DNA from 3 places in the Clostridium cylindrosporum DSM 605 genome. Region 2 is predicted to be linked to each of the others. Evidence: riboswitches for the same ligand, from Rfam matches in the RefSeq annotation. Region 2 holds a riboswitch; each other region holds the start of a gene.
The links. Region 2 has a riboswitch for thiamine pyrophosphate ahead of tenA (thiaminase II). Riboswitches for the same ligand answer to the same signal wherever they lie in the genome.
Positions count from the first base shown of each region.

Region 1: it holds a riboswitch for thiamine pyrophosphate, as region 2 does, so the genes downstream of both, CLCY_RS01310 (TatD family hydrolase) here and tenA (thiaminase II) in region 2, are expected to answer to the same signal.
Region 3: it holds a riboswitch for thiamine pyrophosphate, as region 2 does, so the genes downstream of both, thiD (bifunctional hydroxymethylpyrimidine kinase/phosphomethylpyrimidine kinase) here and tenA (thiaminase II) in region 2, are expected to answer to the same signal.

Region 1 covers NZ_LFVU01000002.1:147,458-153,845, forward strand. Annotated here, with positions in the region: gene CLCY_RS01295 (ABC transporter substrate-binding protein) at 1-744, opposite strand, end outside; gene CLCY_RS01300 (ABC transporter permease) at 759-1,511, opposite strand; gene CLCY_RS01305 (thiamine-binding protein) at 1,483-1,773, opposite strand; gene CLCY_RS01310 (TatD family hydrolase) at 1,789-2,529, opposite strand; TPP riboswitch at 2,591-2,692, opposite strand; gene CLCY_RS01315 (EFR1 family ferrodoxin) at 2,788-3,552, opposite strand; cyclic di-GMP riboswitch class I at 3,678-3,764, shown strand; gene CLCY_RS01320 (hypothetical protein) at 3,814-4,722, shown strand; gene rarD (EamA family transporter RarD) at 4,854-5,756, opposite strand; gene CLCY_RS01330 (glycerophosphodiester phosphodiesterase) at 5,996-6,388, opposite strand, start outside.
Region 2 covers NZ_LFVU01000026.1:304,744-311,131, reverse strand. Annotated here, with positions in the region: gene CLCY_RS08400 (DUF421 domain-containing protein) at 1-500, opposite strand, end outside; gene CLCY_RS08395 (ABC transporter substrate-binding protein) at 693-1,700, opposite strand; gene CLCY_RS08390 (ABC transporter permease) at 1,700-2,440, opposite strand; gene CLCY_RS08385 (ABC transporter ATP-binding protein) at 2,437-3,201, opposite strand; gene tenA (thiaminase II) at 3,208-3,870, opposite strand; TPP riboswitch at 4,035-4,132, opposite strand; gene CLCY_RS08375 (YczE/YyaS/YitT family protein) at 4,185-4,883, opposite strand; gene CLCY_RS08370 (MarR family winged helix-turn-helix transcriptional regulator) at 4,895-5,302, opposite strand; gene queF (preQ(1) synthase) at 5,425-5,928, opposite strand; gene queC (7-cyano-7-deazaguanine synthase QueC) at 5,931-6,388, opposite strand, start outside.
Region 3 covers NZ_LFVU01000002.1:100,822-107,209, forward strand. Annotated here, with positions in the region: gene CLCY_RS01065 (YhgE/Pip domain-containing protein) at 1-1,765, opposite strand, end outside; gene CLCY_RS01070 (YbaN family protein) at 1,944-2,327, opposite strand; gene thiE (thiamine phosphate synthase) at 2,458-3,075, opposite strand; gene thiM (hydroxyethylthiazole kinase) at 3,096-3,878, opposite strand; gene thiD (bifunctional hydroxymethylpyrimidine kinase/phosphomethylpyrimidine kinase) at 3,902-4,699, opposite strand; TPP riboswitch at 4,817-4,914, opposite strand; gene CLCY_RS01090 (APC family permease) at 5,059-6,384, opposite strand.

The sequences.
Region 1 (6,388 bases), on a different contig from region 2:
CTTTAGGAACTTTCTAACCTTTTCTGGATTTTCCTTTATAACCTTATTATTTGTAATTAATATTGGTGTGTAATAATCAAGTGCTGGGTCTAAATCCTTAACCGCTATATAGTTTAAATCAATATCTTTTATCTTTGCCTCAATTCCTGTCCAACCTTCAAAAATCCATGCAATATCTATATTCTTTTTCGTAGCAGCGAAGAAATCATCGTTTCCTATACTAATGTTCTTAAGCTTTTTATAATCTGCTCCACTTTTCTCCATAACAGCCTTTAAAACTGCTTCCTCAGATGGTGACCCCCATCCTCCGTAGGTTTTGCCTTCAAAATCCTTAACATTTTTAATGTTTTTACTCTTAAGAGACGCAAATCCAGAAGTATTATGCTGAATAACTGTAGCAATTGCCTTTATTGGAAGGGGCTGATCCCCTGTTAATGCATATGTTACATCTTCTTGGTAACTTACTCCAAAGTCACCTTTACCTGTAGCTATAAGAGTTCCTGTTCCACCTTCTGATGGCTGAACTATTTGAACATCTAATCCCTCAGCTTTATAGTATCCCTTTTCTAAGGCTACATATAGACCTGTATGATTCGTATTTGGTGTCCAGTCAAGTACAACAGTTGTCTTTTCTAATTGTTTTGATTCCTTATTCTCATCTTTCTTATCTACTGAACATCCACTCATTACAAGAGCAGATATTGTTAGTGCAACTACTAAAGATAAAAACCTATTTTTTTTCATATGTCCTTCACCTCTTACTTCCAATGAATTAGTTTTTTTCCTAGGAAATCTATAGCATAGATTATCAAAATAGTAATAAATACTATTACCAATATTGATGCAAATACCTTATCTAAAGCATATGCACTTTTCGCTCTGACCATATAAACACCTATACCCTTATCTCCTCCAAGCCATTCCCCTATAACAGCAGACATTATCATATAAGTCGCAGCAATTTTAAGACCTGAAAATAGGTTCACCATTGCATATGGAAGCTTTAAATGATAAAAAGCTTGTAGCCTTGATGCCTTTATAGTTGAAAATAGATTTATGTAATCCCTATCAATTTTCTCAAAACCATCTACTAAACTTATAACTATCGGGAAGAAACATACCATTATAACAACTATAATCTTAGGTAATATTCCAAACCCAAACCATATTATAAACAAGGGAGCAATTGCTATGGTAGGTATAGTCTGGGATATTACTAAAATTGGGTATATTGATTTCTTTACTACATTAAAATTATCCATTACTACAGCTAACATAAAGGACAATAAAATAGATACTACAAATCCTATAAAGGACTCATATAATGTTATTTTCGTATGACCTGCTATTATAGGAAAGTCCTTAATAAGAGTGTCAACTATATTAACTGGAGAAGGAAGAATGTACTGTGGTATATGCTCAAAAACTACAATACCCTGCCAGAGCAGAATAATAGTAATTACTGTAGCTATAGGATAAAGCCTATTTTGTATACTTTCCAATCTTTTCATCAATAGTCACGCCTTCACTTTTGTAATCTATCTTTACAACTGAAACTACCCTTGAAGCACCTTCCTCAACACATATGTGTTGAGCCTTTTTCACGATCTCTAAAAGGGTATCTAAGTCCCCCTCCATAGTTGTTTCCATTGGGCCAACCACATATTTTACACCAGTTGATGCAATATATTCAATAACCTTATCAACTACAGGATATACTCTCTCCTCTGGAACAGCAGGAACTACTTGAAGACTTACATTTATTTTACTCATCTGTTTCACCTCCCTTTAATAATCATCCATTATTATATTAAAATTATTTAAAATTTCATCTTTAACCTCATCATAATGAATTCCCTTTATTAATGAAATTTGCTTTACTATATTTTTAACTTCCACTGGATATCCATACTTGCCATTTACCCACTCTAAGGCGTTTGGTCCATCTGTTTCTGTAAGAATTCTATCTAGTGGAAGAGCTTCAACTATCTCCTTAGTTAACTCTGAACTTTCAATATCAACACTTATTGTGAAATAACATCCATAATCTAGAAGCTTTCTAAATACATCCATAGGACCACTATACCAATGAATTATAGGATTTCTTAAGCTATACTTTCTTAAAAATTCAAGTATTTCTATCTCTGCACCTTTAGTATGTATATTAGTGAGCTTATTATATTCTCCAGCTTTTGCTAGAAAATATTTAAATACCTTAACCATATAAGGATATCTTTCTTTCTCTAGCACCCAATAATAATCAAGACCTATCTCACCTATTACCCTTGACTCTCTTATATATTCATCGAATCTATCTAGTTCTTTATGGTTTTCATATGCTTTCCAAGGATGTATGCCAAAGCATGGGATTATATATTCATTTTCCTTGCTTAACTCTCTTGTAAATAAATAGCTTGCTTCATCCATAGAACAGGCAAGGGTTTTAATTGAATTTTCCCTTATCATATCTAGGACATAGCTTAGGTTATTACCATAAAAGTCTAAATGATTATGTGCATCAATAAACATATTTCCTCCAAAACATTCCCTTAAAACAAAAATGCACTATTAAAAATAGTGCATTAAAAACATTCATTCCAAACAGCTTCCCTCCGTCGGTGTTATCCGTATCAGGTTCAAAGGGTTAAAGTTTTTTACTTCTCTCAGCCAAAAGGCACCCCTAGCACTACAAAATATATTAAATTATACTACAACTTATATAATAACATTTCTTTTCACTGATGGGAATGCATTAGTGAAAGTTATTTACGTAAATACACTTTTCTTTTATATCAATTCATTAATATCTATGCTAGGGTGCTTATACCTTTCTTTCTTCACTGTTTTCTTTCCTATGTTTATTGCTTCTTTAGGACATAGGTTTATACATGCCAAGCAATCACTACATTTTTTATTCCAAGTAGGCTTTCCATTTACTAATACAATATTATTACTAGGGCATACTCTACTACATATATCACAGGATACACACTTGTCATTAACATTAAAGTTCTTATCTTTGCTTTTATATAAATCTTTCCACATATTATATAGGGCAAAATGAATACCGAGTCTTCCACCTAAAGGCTTAACTTCTCTATTTTTAATACTTATAGCTATCTCTGATATAATAGGTTCATTTTTCTTTATAGATTCCCCTACTCTTTCAGGAGTAGCACTTCTTCCAGCTCTTATATAATTAGATACGTATTTGATAGTGAAATAATTTGAAATCTTATTTTTGCCATTTAAAAGCTTATTAATATGTCTAAAGCTCATATTAGCTCCTCCGCCACCAGTAACACCTACTGAGAAAATATAAGGATTTCCTTCTATATTCACCTTACTTAAAAACTCCTCTAAAACTATAGGCACTGATCCCACATGTATGGGATATATAAACCCTACTACATCTGCATTTATATCAAACTGCTTGTCCTTTAGTAACTTGGAAGCTGAAAAAACTTCTCCCTCGCATAAATCCTCACAAATTCTCTTGGCTACGTATAGACTATTACCTGTAGATGAAAAATAATATACTTTTACACTCATTAAATTCTACTCCTTAAAACACTAATTCTTATACATATATATACAATTATAATCTATTATAATAAAATTAAAAGTCTTATTACTTTCTGTATAATTTTTTGGTATAATAAAACAAATATTAATAATTCTGAAAAAGGCAAATTTGTCGAAAGGCAAAGACGCAAAGCTATGGACCTAAGGGGTAATAACCCTATGGCTGCCAGGTTACCAGGACTCCATATAGGAGCCTCTTGAGCTTTTCAGTATAAAGGAGAGGTTATTATGAAATTTGCAAAAATTTTTTCTATTACTTTATTGATCACAATTCTTATCATACCAACAAGTATAGTTAAAGCAGAAACTATTCAAACCGGTAATTCTATTCCAAATAATGTAGGCTTTTCTACTTGGTTATGGAACACCTCTGAAATAGTAAACAACTCAGAGGATATAATAAACTTTCTAGTAAAGAAAAGAGTTAATACTCTTTATCTTCAAATTGATTATAATTTAGATTATATGTATTACAAAAACTTTATAAGAAAAGCAGCTATGAATAATATAGTTGTAGAAGCTTTAGATGGAGCTCCAACTTGGGTGTCAGATGATGGCGGAATTCTTCAAGGGAGATTTTTCAATTGGCTTAGTAGATATCAAAAAGCTTCATCATTAAACGAAAGATTTAAAGGTGTTCATCTTGATGTAGAACCATATGGAAATGAGGAGTATGCTACAAACCAAAATAAAATAATATCAAAATATCAAGATCTTCTTCTAAGATCAAAAAATGCTTGTAAAAAACTAAATTTAAATCTAGGTATAGATATTCCATTTTGGTTTAATCAGATAAAGTATAATACTAGCTATGGTAATGGAAATCTTGCTGAATGGATATTTAAAAATATAAAGAGTGTTACAATTATGGCATATAGGGACATTGCCACTGGAGATAATGGAATTAATAAAATTGCTGAAGTCGAAATGAACTTGTGTAAAAAATATAATGTAAAAGCAACTATTGCTGTTGAAACTGGAAGCCTACCTGATACTACTTTTGTTACTTTCTTCGAAGAGGGAGAAAGTTATATGTACAACGAATTAAATAGAGTTTACTTAAACTATAATACTAATCCATCCTTTAATGGTTTTGCGGTACATTATTTCGATAGTTGGATAAACATGAAACCTTAATAATTTTAAGCTAAACTTTACTGAAATATACTATAAATTAAATATATTTAAAACTAAAAGCTAAAGCAATTGTATTCGTTGCTTTAGCTTTTATTATTTCTGCATATATTTATCAAAAGATATAATATGGATTACGATACTATATCACCTTTCTTTTCCTTCTTTACAAACTTTGTTTCTGATATAGAATATACTAGAAGTGAAAGCCATATAAATCCAAAGCTTATTAGGTGAACTATAGTAAACTTTTCATGAAATAAAAATATGCCTAATAATAAACTCATAGTAGGAGAAATATACTGAATAAATCCAAGAGTAGAAAGGGGAATTCTCTTAGCACCCTTTGCAAATAAAATTAAAGGTGTTGCTGTAACAATTCCTGAACAAACTAAAAGTATTGTTTGAAAAGCTGTAATATTCCCAAATGCCCCAATCCCATTAATCTGTCTTGTTATTATGTATATTAAGGCGAAGGGTGTAACAAGTGCTGTTTCTATTCCAAGGGAAACCATTGAACCAGCATTAGTAAGCTTTTTTAACAGTCCATATAGAGCAAAGGTAACTGCTAAGGCAATTGAAATCCATGGGACCTTACCATATTGGAATGTTAGAACTAATACTCCTGTTGTTGCCAAAATAAGTGCAGCTATCTGACCCTTTGTAAGCTTTTCCTTCAAAAATATAACTCCAAAAAATACAACTATTAAAGGATTCATATAATAACCAAGGCTAGACTCTACTATGTGATTTGAATTAACAGCCCAAATATATAATCCCCAATTAACAGTTACCATAGCAGCTGAAAGTGATATAAATAATAAGCTTCTTTTATTTTTAATAACCTCTATAAGTTCCTTCAATTGACCATTTCTCATTAATAGTATTCCAACAAATATAAATGCCCAGAATATTCTATTGGCAAGAATCTCAAATGGTGCTACGTTATTTATTGCCTTCCAATATAACGGTAATATACCCCATAAGAGATAGGAAAGTGTAGCATATATTACTCCCATTTTAGTTCTACTAATCATTTATTAACGCTTCCTTTCTGTCTTAAATTAATAAAATGCCCTAATTAATATACTAGCCTATTTTTCTTATTTTTTATATAGATATTAAGAGCCTTATATTATAAATATAAAAAACATTCAATCATATTTTAGTAAGTTAATGATTAAAACTCCTACATGAGAATAAAGTTATTTCAATCTCATATAGGAGCTTTGGCAAGATTCCCACTATTATATTAAAATGTATAGTCATTTAAAATTTAAGGAAACAAATAATTAGCTAATATGTTCATAAATTTATTCTTCTGCGGATAAATTATATCCTTAACCATGTAAGGATTATCAGTAATTATACTATCCACCTTTAAATCAATCATTTTCTTAATTAAACTCTGCTCATTAATAGTCCATACAAAAACTTGTTTTCCTCTTTCATGAATATTATTAACAACATTCTTATTTACAAAGTTTGATTCAATACCGTATATATCAATATAATCTAAATCATAAAACTTGCTATATGTAACCTTTGTCATAAAACAGGTTACTATCTTGGAGTCTAGTTCTTTTACTCTTCTTAATATCTCTTTATTCGAAGATGCTATTATACATTGGTTTTCTATTTTATTTGTTTTTACTAAATTAACAACTTT
Region 2 (6,388 bases):
ATATTCATATCTCCTAATGTAACTCCCATACTCTTAGCTTTAAGTAAAAAACTAACCTTTCCATTAGTCTCTAATATGGCATAATCTACATCTGAGATATTGAATACACCATTTAGTCTACACTCCTCAAGTAAATCGTTTATACTGAATTTTTCCTTCTTAAGATTCTTCTCAATTAAATTGCCATTTTGAATAAGAATTGTAGGAGTGCCTCCTAATATATTACGAAGCCTAACTCCCTTTAAGGAAATCTTAGAGACAATTAAGGCGAATACTGCATATACTACAAGGGCTATAACTCCATGAACATATGGTATACTCTCATCTACTGCAAATGATGCTGCTATAGAGCCTATAGAAATCCCTATAACATAATCAAAAAATGTTAAATTAGCAATATGCTTCTTACCCATAGCCCTACTAAGTAGGAATAAAACAACAACAGACACTACACTTCTAAGTATTATATCTAGGTCTCCTATGAAATTTGTATAACTCATAATAGCTCCTTGAAATTTGTTTAAATATATTATGTGTAGGTTTAGAAATGTTATCCATGGATATGGTCGTTTATCAGCACATAGAGTCCTGCAAGTAGTGGTGTTTAGGGTTAGTTACACTACTGCAACACAGCAGCTCAAATAAAAAACTGCTTACAATTCACATCATAAGCAGCTTTAAAAATTTATATTTTACTTATTTAATATATTAACAAACAAATCATCTGAACTTGGAATCTTATCTATTATTCCCTTTTCCTTTAGCCATTTAGCATTATCTTCCCAATGTTTCTTATCCTGTGATAAGAAAGGTTCTTCAACTGAATCCATTCCAGGTAGCAGGATTTTCATACTCTTCTTTTCTACAGATTCTGTTAGTGGGAAGTTATCCTTTTGTTGATTTTTAAGAAGTATTTCTAGAGCCTTATCTGGGTTTTTCTTCATGAATTCAAATCCCCTTTTAGCTCCTCTCATAAATTTTTCTAACTTTTCTCTATCATTATTAATGGTTTTATCATTAGCTACAAATATCATAGTATATTCCCTTGGCACTCCATAGTCTGAAGGATTTAAATAATTTACCTTGTATCCCTTATCTTCTAAAACCGGTACCTCATGATTTACAAGTGCTCCACTTACTGAATCTACTCTTTTAGTCATAATTGCTGATAACATTTCAAATCCTACATCTGTAAATTTAACTTTATTCGGATCACCACCATCTTGTTTTACCATAGTCCTTACGTATTCTTCATTTAGTGGATTTCCTGAATACCCAACATTTTTTCCTTCTAAATCCTTAGGTGATTTTATCTTTTTCTCATCTAAAGACATTAGAATACTTAATGATGAGTGAACCACAGCACCTACAGATTTTACAGGTATGTTTTCCTTAGCCTTACTCATTATAAGATTACTTGGATAGTCTATACCTAAGGTTGCTTTCCCAGCTGCTACTAAGCTCAGTCCATCTGTAGCATTAGATGGAAATTGTATATTTACCTTAATACCCTCATCTTCAAAATATCCATTTTCAATTGCAGCATATATAAAACTATGTATAGCATTTGGATACCAATCTAGTACCAAATTAACTTCTTCTAACTTCTTACCACTCTCTTTATTACTACTTGTATTGCTTGTCCCACAAGATGTAAACAGCAATGCAATAAAGATTACAAGTACTATAAATTTTTTCACTACTCATTCCTCCATGTTATTACTTTTCTTTCTATTACCCTTACTATACTTACAAATATAATAGCTATTAAGGATAATATAACTATAGGTGCAAATACCCCTGCTCCATCCAGCTGTGTCATCATTCTTTTACTAAGATAGCCAAGTCCGCTTTGAGACCCTAGCCATTCCCCTATTGCAGCACCTATAACTGCAAATGGTACTGATATTTTAAGGGCTGAAAAGAAGTATGGTAAAGATGATGGAATCCTTAGCTTTAAGAAAATATCCTTCTTAGTAGCACCGTATGTTATTAAAAGCTCTTCCATTTCCCTTTTAGTAGATGAAAGCCCATCAAAAACATTTACTGCTATAGGAAAAAAGGTTATTAATGTTGCAACTAAGACTTTACTCCATATTGTATATCCAAACCATAGTATAAATAGCGGCGCTAATGCAGTTATAGGTATAGTCTGTGTTGCAACTAAAATAGGATATACCGCATTTTTTATATTTTCATTAATACTCATAAGAACAGCTACTCCTACCCCTAGTAATATAGAAATTAAAAGACCTATAACCGTTACTGTTAAACTTGCTGACAAATGTACCGTAAATAATATTTCTCTTAGTTCCCATATCTTTACTAGTATCCTTGTAGGAGATGGCAATATAAACATTATGTTTATACTCCTAGCTACTGCTTCCCATATAATTAGAAGAATACTTGTGAGTATTATTGCTGGAGTGTACTTTCTCATATTTTCACCTTCTGTTTTAACTCATCTATAAGTTGTTCCTTAATCTTAACTAAGTCTTCCCTTGCTAACATATGCCTATTTCTAGGATAGTCTAAAGGAATTTCAATTTCTTTTAATTTACTTATAGGTTTATCTGTAACTACAAATATTCTACTTGATAAAAACATCGCTTCTTCTACGTCATGTGTTATGAAGATTATCGTTTTTTTAAGTTTAATCCACTGCTCCTGTAGCCACTCTTGTAGTGTAACCTTAGTAATTGCATCTAAAGCACTAAATGGTTCATCAAGTAGTAACAAGTTAGATCCTGTTAAAAGAGTTCTTAAAAAGGATACTCTTTGTCTCATACCTCCTGAAAGCTCCCTAGGATACTTGTTTTCACAATCCTCAAGCTTAAATATTTTTAGGTATTCCCTACCTCTTGATATAGCTTCTTTCTTAGGAACACCTTTAATTTCTAAAGGTAGACATGCATTTTCAAGGATAGTTCTCCATGGAATTAACAAATCTCTTTGAGGCATATAACCTACAGAATCCTTTCTACCTTCTACATCTTGATTATTGATTATAATTTCTCCATTACTAGCCTTTTCAAGCTTTGTTATAAGTCTAAACAATGTACTTTTTCCGCATCCACTTGGACCTATTATACTTACAAACTCTCCATTATTTATGTTTAGATTTAGTTTTTCTATTAAATTAAACTCTTCAGATTTGTATTTAAATGTAACATCGGAAAAATTCAATATACTACTTGTCACCTTTAGCTACATCTCCTTTTTATATGCCATGTTCCAAAAATCCATTTCGTATATACTTGATTTAATAAATATATCTAATAGATTCTTCTTTTCTTCCCCTGAAACATCTTTGCATATTTCATTTATGTAATCTATCCATTTGTTTGTAAATTCTGTATAACCTTCAGACTCGTAACTTTCTATCCAAGGCTTATAAAAATTATTATCTAAATTATTCTTATACTTTTCATAAAGCTTCTTTCCTATATAGTTATAACTCCATGTACATGGCATAACAGCCATAGCTATCTCCTTAATGTTCCCTTTAAGTGCAACTGACTGCATATAGCTTGTGTAGCTTAAGTTGGGAATTTCTATATCATATCTTTCAGCTTCCTCCTTGCTTATTCCAAAGTCTTTTAGATATTTTATATGTACAGCAGCTTCATCCTCTATGATTCCTTCTATCGCTTCATAGAAAAACTTCATTTCCTTAAGTCCATTTGCTTTAGTTATGCCTATTGCATAAACCTTTATGTATTCCTTTAAGTAGAGGTAGTCTTGAATGAGATAGTTCTTAAACTTTTCCCTATTAAGTATTCCTTCCCCTATCTCCTTTACAAAAGGATGTTCTAAATATCCATTCCAAATTTCATTTACTTCTTCAAATAAGTAATCAGTAAACTTCATTTTATTATCCCCTTTATTTTTATTGTTTTTTAATTTAAATCTAGTGTGCTACCCTCCTTTTTACAAATAAAAAACAGCTACCTACCTAATTGGTAAATAGCTGCAAAGGTGCACAAAAACAAATATAATCGAAAGTATGCTTAAATTTATGCATACCTTTAGTATTATATTTCATAAAGCTTTCCTACGCTGGCATTATCCAGATCAGGTACAAGGGTTAGTATTAAACCTCTCAGCCATATTGGCACCCCTAGCAAGTTATTTGGTTTTATATATACATTATATCTAAATTTTAAAACTTTTCCATATATTTTTTAATTACTTGTCTTAGGAAGCCTAGTTAATTGCTTCATCCAAAATCTTAATGATGCTTGCATTACTGGCCCTACTAATGGTACTGATAAAAATGTACCTATTGCAACTGGTCCACCTATTAACCATCCTATTGTTAGAGCTGATATTTCAAGTATAGTTCTAGCCAGTCTAACAGAAATTGAAAATCTCTTTGATAAATAAAGTGTCATTCCGTCCCTTGGTCCTGCCCCTACCTTAGATGCTACATACATTCCTGATCCTGTTCCCATGAGAACAATACCAATTAGTAGAAGTATGCTTCTTGGTAGTATTTCTGTAAAATTAGGTATAAATCCTAGGTCTAGTATAAGATTTAGAAAGTAACCAACTATTAATATATTTAATATACTTCCTATAGCTGGCTTTTCCCTCTCAAGAATACAAGTAGTTAAAACCATGATTATACCTACTATTTGAACCCATCTACCTACAGATAAACCACTTAAATTAGAAAGTCCTATGTGAAGAACATCCCATGTAGCCACTCCAAGATTCGCTGTAATTGAGGTTGCAGCACCTAGTGCTAAGACAAATATTCCTCCTACAAATACCATAACTCTAATTATATATGCCAATGCAGTTTCTTTGTGTGTATCAACTATATCACTATTCTTCTTTTCCTTGTTATCATCTATTATCTCATTACTTTTTTCTTCCATAGTTATCTCCCCTATTCTAGGTTTTTCATCATTTGAAGTAAAACCTTTTTAAATATTTCTAATTCTTCTTTATCTATGTTTTGCATAGCCTCTTGTTCTAGATTATATGATTCTGCACTCCATTTAGGAAACATTTCATAGGCCTTATCTGTTAAACTAATAAGCCTTTGCCTTTTATCCTTCCCTTCTCCTCTAATTATCCAGCCCATTTCTTCCATTCTACTTAATGTTCTAGTAATAGTTGGGGCCTCAACGCAAAGATATTGACACAGTTCAACCTGTGTACACTCTCCCCTTTGGTATAAATATAATATGATTCCCCATTGAGAAGTGTACAATCCATGTGGAGATATCCTCTCATTTAGTCTTTTATTAAAATACCTAGCTAATTGATTTGCTCTATGTCCATATAAATCCAACTTTATTCACCTCTTAAAATAGTTACCTAGGTAAGTATATACCCTAAACTAAGATTTATCAAGGAGTTAAACTACCTAATATACTAAAAGTTCCCTAAGGGCATAATCCTTAGGGAACAGTATTATCTATTATCTACTTTTTCAGGATACATATCATGATTCATTAGTCTGTAGTTTGCCATTTCCTCATACTTAGTACCTGGCTTTCCATAGTTGCAATATGGGTCTATACTTATTCCTCCCCTTGGAGTGAACTTTCCCCATACCTCTATATATTTAGGGTCCATTAACTTAATTAGGTCCTTCATGATTATATTCATACAATCCTCATGGAAATCTCCATGGTTTCTAAAGCTAAATAGATATAACTTCAAAGACTTACTTTCTACCATTTTAATTGATGGTATATAGCTTATATATATAGTTGCAAAATCTGGTTGACCTGTTATTGGGCATAGACTTGTAAACTCTGGACAATTAAACTTTACAAAGTAGTCGTTATTAGGATGCTTATTATCAAAGGCTTCTAGTATATCTGGGTTATATCCAAAATCATACTTTGTTCCTTGATTTCCAAGTAGTGTTATGTTATCTAATTCTGATTCTTTTCTTCCACTGTGACTCATAACTATTTCTCCTTCTTATCTTCTAAGTATTTATTTAGTCCATTGTTACGAAGTATGCAAGATGGACATTCCTTGCACCCATCCCCTATTATCCCATTGTAGCATGTAAGTGTCTTTTCTCTTACATAGTCAAGTTTTCCGAACTTATCCGCCATCTCCCAAGTTTGGGCCTTATCTAGCCACATTAAAGGTGTATGAACTACAAAATCATAGTCCATAGCTAGGTTTAGTGTAACATTTAGGGACTTTATGAACACGTCTCTACAGTCAGGATATCCACTAAAGTCTGTTTCACATACCCCTGTTACTATATGCTTTGCACCTTTAACCTTAGCTAACACACCTGCGAATGTTAAAAACAGCATGTTTCGCCCTTCAACAAAGGTTGATGGAAGCTCTCCATCCTCACCTTTTTCTATCTTTATATCATCACGAGTTAGTGCATTTGGGGCTAATTGAT
Region 3 (6,388 bases), on a different contig from region 2:
CAGATTTAATTTCATTTGAACCATCCTTTAGCTTATCTGAAAGCTCCTTAGAACCGTCATAAAGCTTTCCTACTCCATCCTTTAATTCTGGAATTTTGCTACCTAGTTCACTTACACCTGAGTTTAATTTAGTTTGTCCATCAAGTAATACCCCTGACCCTGTCATCATTTGTTTAGATCCATTATATAGTGCACCTACCCCTTCAGTAAGTTGCACAGAACTTCCTTTCAGTTCTTTAAGCCCTCCATTAATTTGACCTGCACCATTATTCAGCTTACTTATTCCGCTGTTTAATGTAGTCATATTATCTGAAACAGCCTTTAATCCACTTCCAAAAGAACCTGGATTTTTCTCATTAAGTCCTGCCTCAAGAGCATCAAGCCCTGTACTTATTTTACTCACACCAGAGCTTATAGCACCTAAATTGCCTGCGAGCTTTGTTGTTGCATCAGCATACTGGCTTACCTTATCTGTGTAGTTTTGAACACCATTATTATATTCATTAAAACTTGAACTTAAACTTTCTGTTCCTTGCTTTAATTTTTCAAGCTTTACCTTAGCATCTTTATTAGCTTCATTATATGCTTGTAGCTTTTGAAGTGCCGATTCTATATCTTTTTTATCTCCAGTTTCTATAGCCCTTTGAAGATCCTCTGATACTGAATTCATTACCTTAGATGAAGTTGATACACCACTTATTAAATCATCAACTCCGCTTTTAACTTTACCATATCCATTTAAAAGTTCATTTGAAGACTTTGATATTTTTTCTCCTCCATCTTTAAGAGCTGATGATGCACCTTCTAAGCCCTCTGTTTTTCCTTTAGAACTTCCTGATAAAGCACTATTTAATTGATCAGCACCTTCTTTAAGTTGATTCACTACTGGATAAATACTTGCATTAAATGAATCGTAAAGCTTTTTACTACCTTGTGAAAGCTTATTTGATCCACTTCCTGCAGACTCTAAACCATTTTTCAATTCATTTGAACCATCATATAACTTATCTACCCCTGTGTTTAGCATTGGTATCTTATTATTCATTTGTCCTAGTCCATCACTAACTTGTGATATTGCTAAATTTAGCTTTAACTGTCCATCATATAGTTTATTTGATCCATCTTGTAATTTATTAACACCATCTGAAAGCTGAGGTGTTTTGTCATTTAACTTACTTATTCCATCATATAACTTCCCACTTCCATCTGCTGCACTAGTAAGTCCATCCTTTACATCGTACAGTTTATCAAATGATCCAGTTACATAATTATCTGTAACACTTTCAATAATATTTCTTTTTAATTCTTCCTCAACCTTTGCGCTAATTTGAGAAGCTAAGTAATTTTTCTTTTCATTACATACTAATTTTAAATTAGCTACTTGAGGTTTTCCTTCCTTTGCAGAAATAATCTTTTGTGAGAAGTCTTCAGGTATTACAAATTTAGCATAATATTTATTTCCTGCAACTCCTTGATCTGCATCTTTTTCTCCCGTAAATCTCCAGCCTACATCTGTATTATCTTTAAGGTCATTAATCATATCCTTACCATAGTTTACAGTATCTCCATCTAGTTTTGCTCCCTTGTCTAAGTTTACAACTGCAACTGGCATTTCATTTAATCTGCTGTAAGGATCCCAAAAAGCATCTAAATATAGTAAAGAATATAAAAGTGGAACAACTATTATTGCTATTACTGACACTCTTATTATTCTGTTTTGTAAAATACTTTTTATGTCCTTACCTGCTACTTGTAGAAAATTCATATCCTCACCTTCCTTATTTAGTTTTTGTACTGAGTAGTCAGTATAATATATAATATATACCTTTTTCAAAAAATATCAAGTGAAATTTTGTTAATTTTTTAAAAATCTATATAATTTAATCAAACAGGTATTCTAGAAATAATAAAAAAAGCCACATAAAATGTGGCTTTAAATAGGCTTAATTATTTTCTAATTTAATAGTTTTTATCTTGAATATAAAGTAATATAACTTTACTATTATAACAAGTAAAAGTATCAATGTTACTACAGGCTTATTTACCAATAACATTGATACTATAATCATAGTATCTGCAAATATTAATATTATTATCTTTCTTTTAAGTGTCATTGACTTTTCTCTTATAAATTCTTCTAAATGCTTCTTATAGATTTTACTACCTTTAAACCAAATGTTTATCTTTTCTGATCCTCTAACAAAACAAAAGGATGAAAGAAGTAAAAATGGTGTTGTAGGCAGTATAGGTAGTACTATTCCTATAAACCCAAGTATTAATGATATAATTCCTACTGTCACATATATTATTTTTTTAAATCTACTCAATTTATCCCCCTACTACTTAATACAATATTTTATAATTAATATACTATTTACCTTACTACAATTATAATATATCAAAAATCAAAAGTAGAGTGTTTTAAACTTATAAGTTTATAATCACCCTACCTTATAATCAATTATCTAATTTTTTTATCCAAGCTTGACATTCACTTTTAATATTAGCCGCCCCTAATATAGCTGATATTACTGCATATCCTTCAATATCGTAAGGCTTTAAAATATCAATATTATTTAAAGTTAAACCGCCTATAGCGACAATAGGTATATTTACATTGCTTTTTATTGACTCTAAAGTTTCAAGGGAAACATCCTTTGCATCCTTTTTTGTTTTAGTGCCAAATACAGCACCTACACCTACATAGTCTGCACCGTTTTCTTCAGCCTCTATTGCCTCCTCTAGGGTTCTAGCTGAAACACCTAGTAACTTATCTTCTCCAATAAGCTTTCTAACTTCATTTGCTGGCAAATCACTTTGTCCAATATGTACACCATCAGCACTGCAAATAAGCGCTATATCTACTCTATCATTTATTATGAACTTAACATTGTATCTATTAGTTAACTCTCGAAGCTTAATGGCCTTCTCTAGAAATTCTTTACCTGATGCATCCTTCTCTCTAAGTTGTAGTGTAGTTACTCCACCTTTTAGTGCCTCTTCTATACAATTATAAAAATCTCTCCCATTTAATATACTAGAGTCTGTTACTAAATATAGATTAAAATATTTCATTTTATACTCTTAACCTTTCGCTACTCATCTATTTTACTAAGTTCTTTTAATTTATCTTCTGTTAAATCATATACACTATTCATTAGACTTTCTTTAAAACTTCCTATGGATGGATTTTCAGTATCTGCTATCTCACCACTTAAAGACATAGTAATAACTCCCATAGCTGCACAGCCTAATACATCCTTTGATGCTCCTAAATAACTTCCTATTAAGCTGGCGCTCATGCATCCAGTTCCAGTAATGCTTTTAAGTTTACTTGTTCCATTAAGTATTTTAATTACCTTTTCCCCATTTGTAATAAGATCCACTTTCCCAGTAGCAACTACTACACATTCAAGCTTTTTTGAAACTTTTTTTATTATATCTGAAATATCTTCTTCATTATCAAAAGAATCAACACCTTTTCCTCTAACATCAAAGCCACCGATATGCTTTATTTCAGATATATTTCCCTTAATAACATCAAACTTAACTTCATTTAATAATCTACTTGTAAATTCACTTCTTGTTTTTGTTGCAAATACACCTACTGGATCAAGAATCACTGGCTTATTATACTTATTTGCAGCTATTCCTGCTTTAACAAATAAATCCAGATGTGATGAATTCATAGTTCCTATATTTATTACAACAGAGTTTGATATACTTACTATTTCTTCTACCTCTTCATATGAATAACTCATTAAAGGACTAGCACCAATTGCAAGTGTAATATTAGCACAATCATTTATTGTTACCTCATTTGTATAATGAAGAACTAGTGGATTTATCTCCTTCACCTTATTTATTAATTGAAACATTGTAATTCCCCCTTTTAAAACATCTATCTCTCAAAGTTATGAAAATGATGTACAGGTCCAACACCATGTCCTATATCAAAACTTCTCTTTATCGCTTCAGTTATATAGTCCTTACTAAGCCCTACAGCCTTTTCTATAGAATATCCAAGGGCTAAATATGATGCTATTGCTGATGATAATGTGCATCCTGTACCATGGGTGTTTTTCCTATCTAGTCTTTCAGAAGTAAATCTTTCTATGATATCCTCTCCTATTAAAAGGTCAACTGCATCTCCTTGTAGGTGTCCCCCCTTCATAAGAACATATTTAGGTCCCATTTTAAGAATTGCTTCCCCAGCTTCTTTCATATCATCTAATGAGTTTATTTTTACTCCTGTTATTTCTTCAGCCTCTAATACATTTGGTGTAACTATAAATGCCTCTGGAATAAGATATTTTACTAGATTTTGTTTTGCTTCCACTTTAAGAAGGTAATATCCACTTTTAGATATCATAACTGGGTCAACAACTAGATATTTAGGTTTGTATTTTTTAAGTGATTCAACTATTTCAAGTATTATTTCAGGACTTGAAACCATTCCTATTTTAACCGCAACTGGAGGTATATCCTCACATACCACTTCTATTTGTTTCCTTATTATTTCATTTGATAATTCCTCAACCAAGAACACTCCCTGAGTATTTTGGGCTGTTATTGCGGTAATGACACTCATTCCATATGTTCCAATAGCGCTAAATGTTTTAAGGTCTGCTTGCACTCCAGCTCCTCCTGAAGAGTCTGATCCTGCAATAGTTAAAGTCGGAATTTTATAATTACTCATTTTAATCCTCCCTTCAAAATAAAAAGCAGCTATAATCCTAGCTTGGATATAGCTGCAAATGTATGCACATATAAAATACACTAAACATATATGAATTTAACATATGTTAATGAATCCTATAAATTCAAGTAGCTTTCCTACGCTGGTATTATCCAGATCAGGTACAAGGGTTGATAAATTATCTCTCAGCCATTTTGGCACCCCTAGCAAATTATTTAATTTATGCTTTAATTATATCCCAATTAATTGATTTTTCAAAAAGTATTTTTATATTTATGTTAATTAATATAAATATAAAAAGGTCTTAATGAAAACATACGTTTCATTAAGACCTTTTAAAAAGTACTATTTAGTAAATATTAATTTTCACCACATTTATTTTTATGATAGTTATATACATAAAATGGTATTCCAACTAACATTAAAATGAAGCCCCACATAACTATCTCAGCGCCTGATCCATATATAGTCCATATAGTATAAACAAATGCTAATAATGGAACAATTGCTTTCTTTATAAATATCTTAATATCAAACTTTTCCTTACCATTAAACATTAAGAACATTTCTGCAGCAGCTGTTAATAGGTAAATAGGTAAAAATGATAATGTTGCTAGTATAGTTATAAACGTAAAGGCTGCAACCATACTCTTTTGATAATTCATAACAAGTAGTATGTTTACAAGAACTGATCCAATAATTAATGAGTTAGTAGGAGTATTATACTTTGAATGTAGCTTCCCGAAAAACTTAGGGAATACTCCATCTTCTCCTGCAGCAAAGGCTACACGAGCTGTAGATAATAACCAACCCATTGTTGTTCCTAAAATACATATAACAATTGCTATTGTAAGAGGTTTTCCAATGGAGCTACCAAGTGTTAATGATAATATATCTGTAAATGGTGCTGTACTCTTTGCTAGCTGATCGTTTGGCATTGCCCCAATACTTACAACACTGATTAACATATAAATCACAGCTGTTATAATAATACCGTAAATTGTACTTTTTCTTACATTTTTCTCTGGGTTTTTAATTTCTCCTGCTGTTACGGCAGCGCTTTCTAAACCAACAAATGCCCATAATGTTGAAGTAGCTGCAAGTGGAATTGTACTTAATCCCTTACCAGCTGGCATTAATGGTGTAAAGTTACTTGAGTCAAAACTAAAGAATGCTATAATAACAAATAGTCCAAAGAAACAAATTTTAAATGCAGTAGCAAATGCCTGGAACTTTCCTGCTTGCTTTACATTTACAATGTTAATAATAGTAAAAATCCATAATACCGCACTTGAATAAATTATTGAATATAATGGGTTATTTAATGCTGGTATTAATGCAGCGCTATAACTTGTAAGCGCAACTACTATAGCAGCATTTCCAATCCAAGAACCATTCCAATAAAGCCATGCACATAAGAATCCTGTAAAGTCCCCAAATGCTACTTTAGTATACTGATATGCACCACCTGTTTGTGGATACTTTGAACCTAAATTAGCAAATGAAATTGCTATAAGTATTGAACCCCCTGCTGTAAGAACCCAAGCAATTAATGTAGCAAGTGGTCCTGATAATTGTGCCAGTGTAGCTGGAAGCATAAATACACCTGAGCCTATCATGTTTCCACACACAAGCATCGTAGCTACGAATAAACTAATCTCTTTTTTTAATCCTTTGCTTTCCATATTC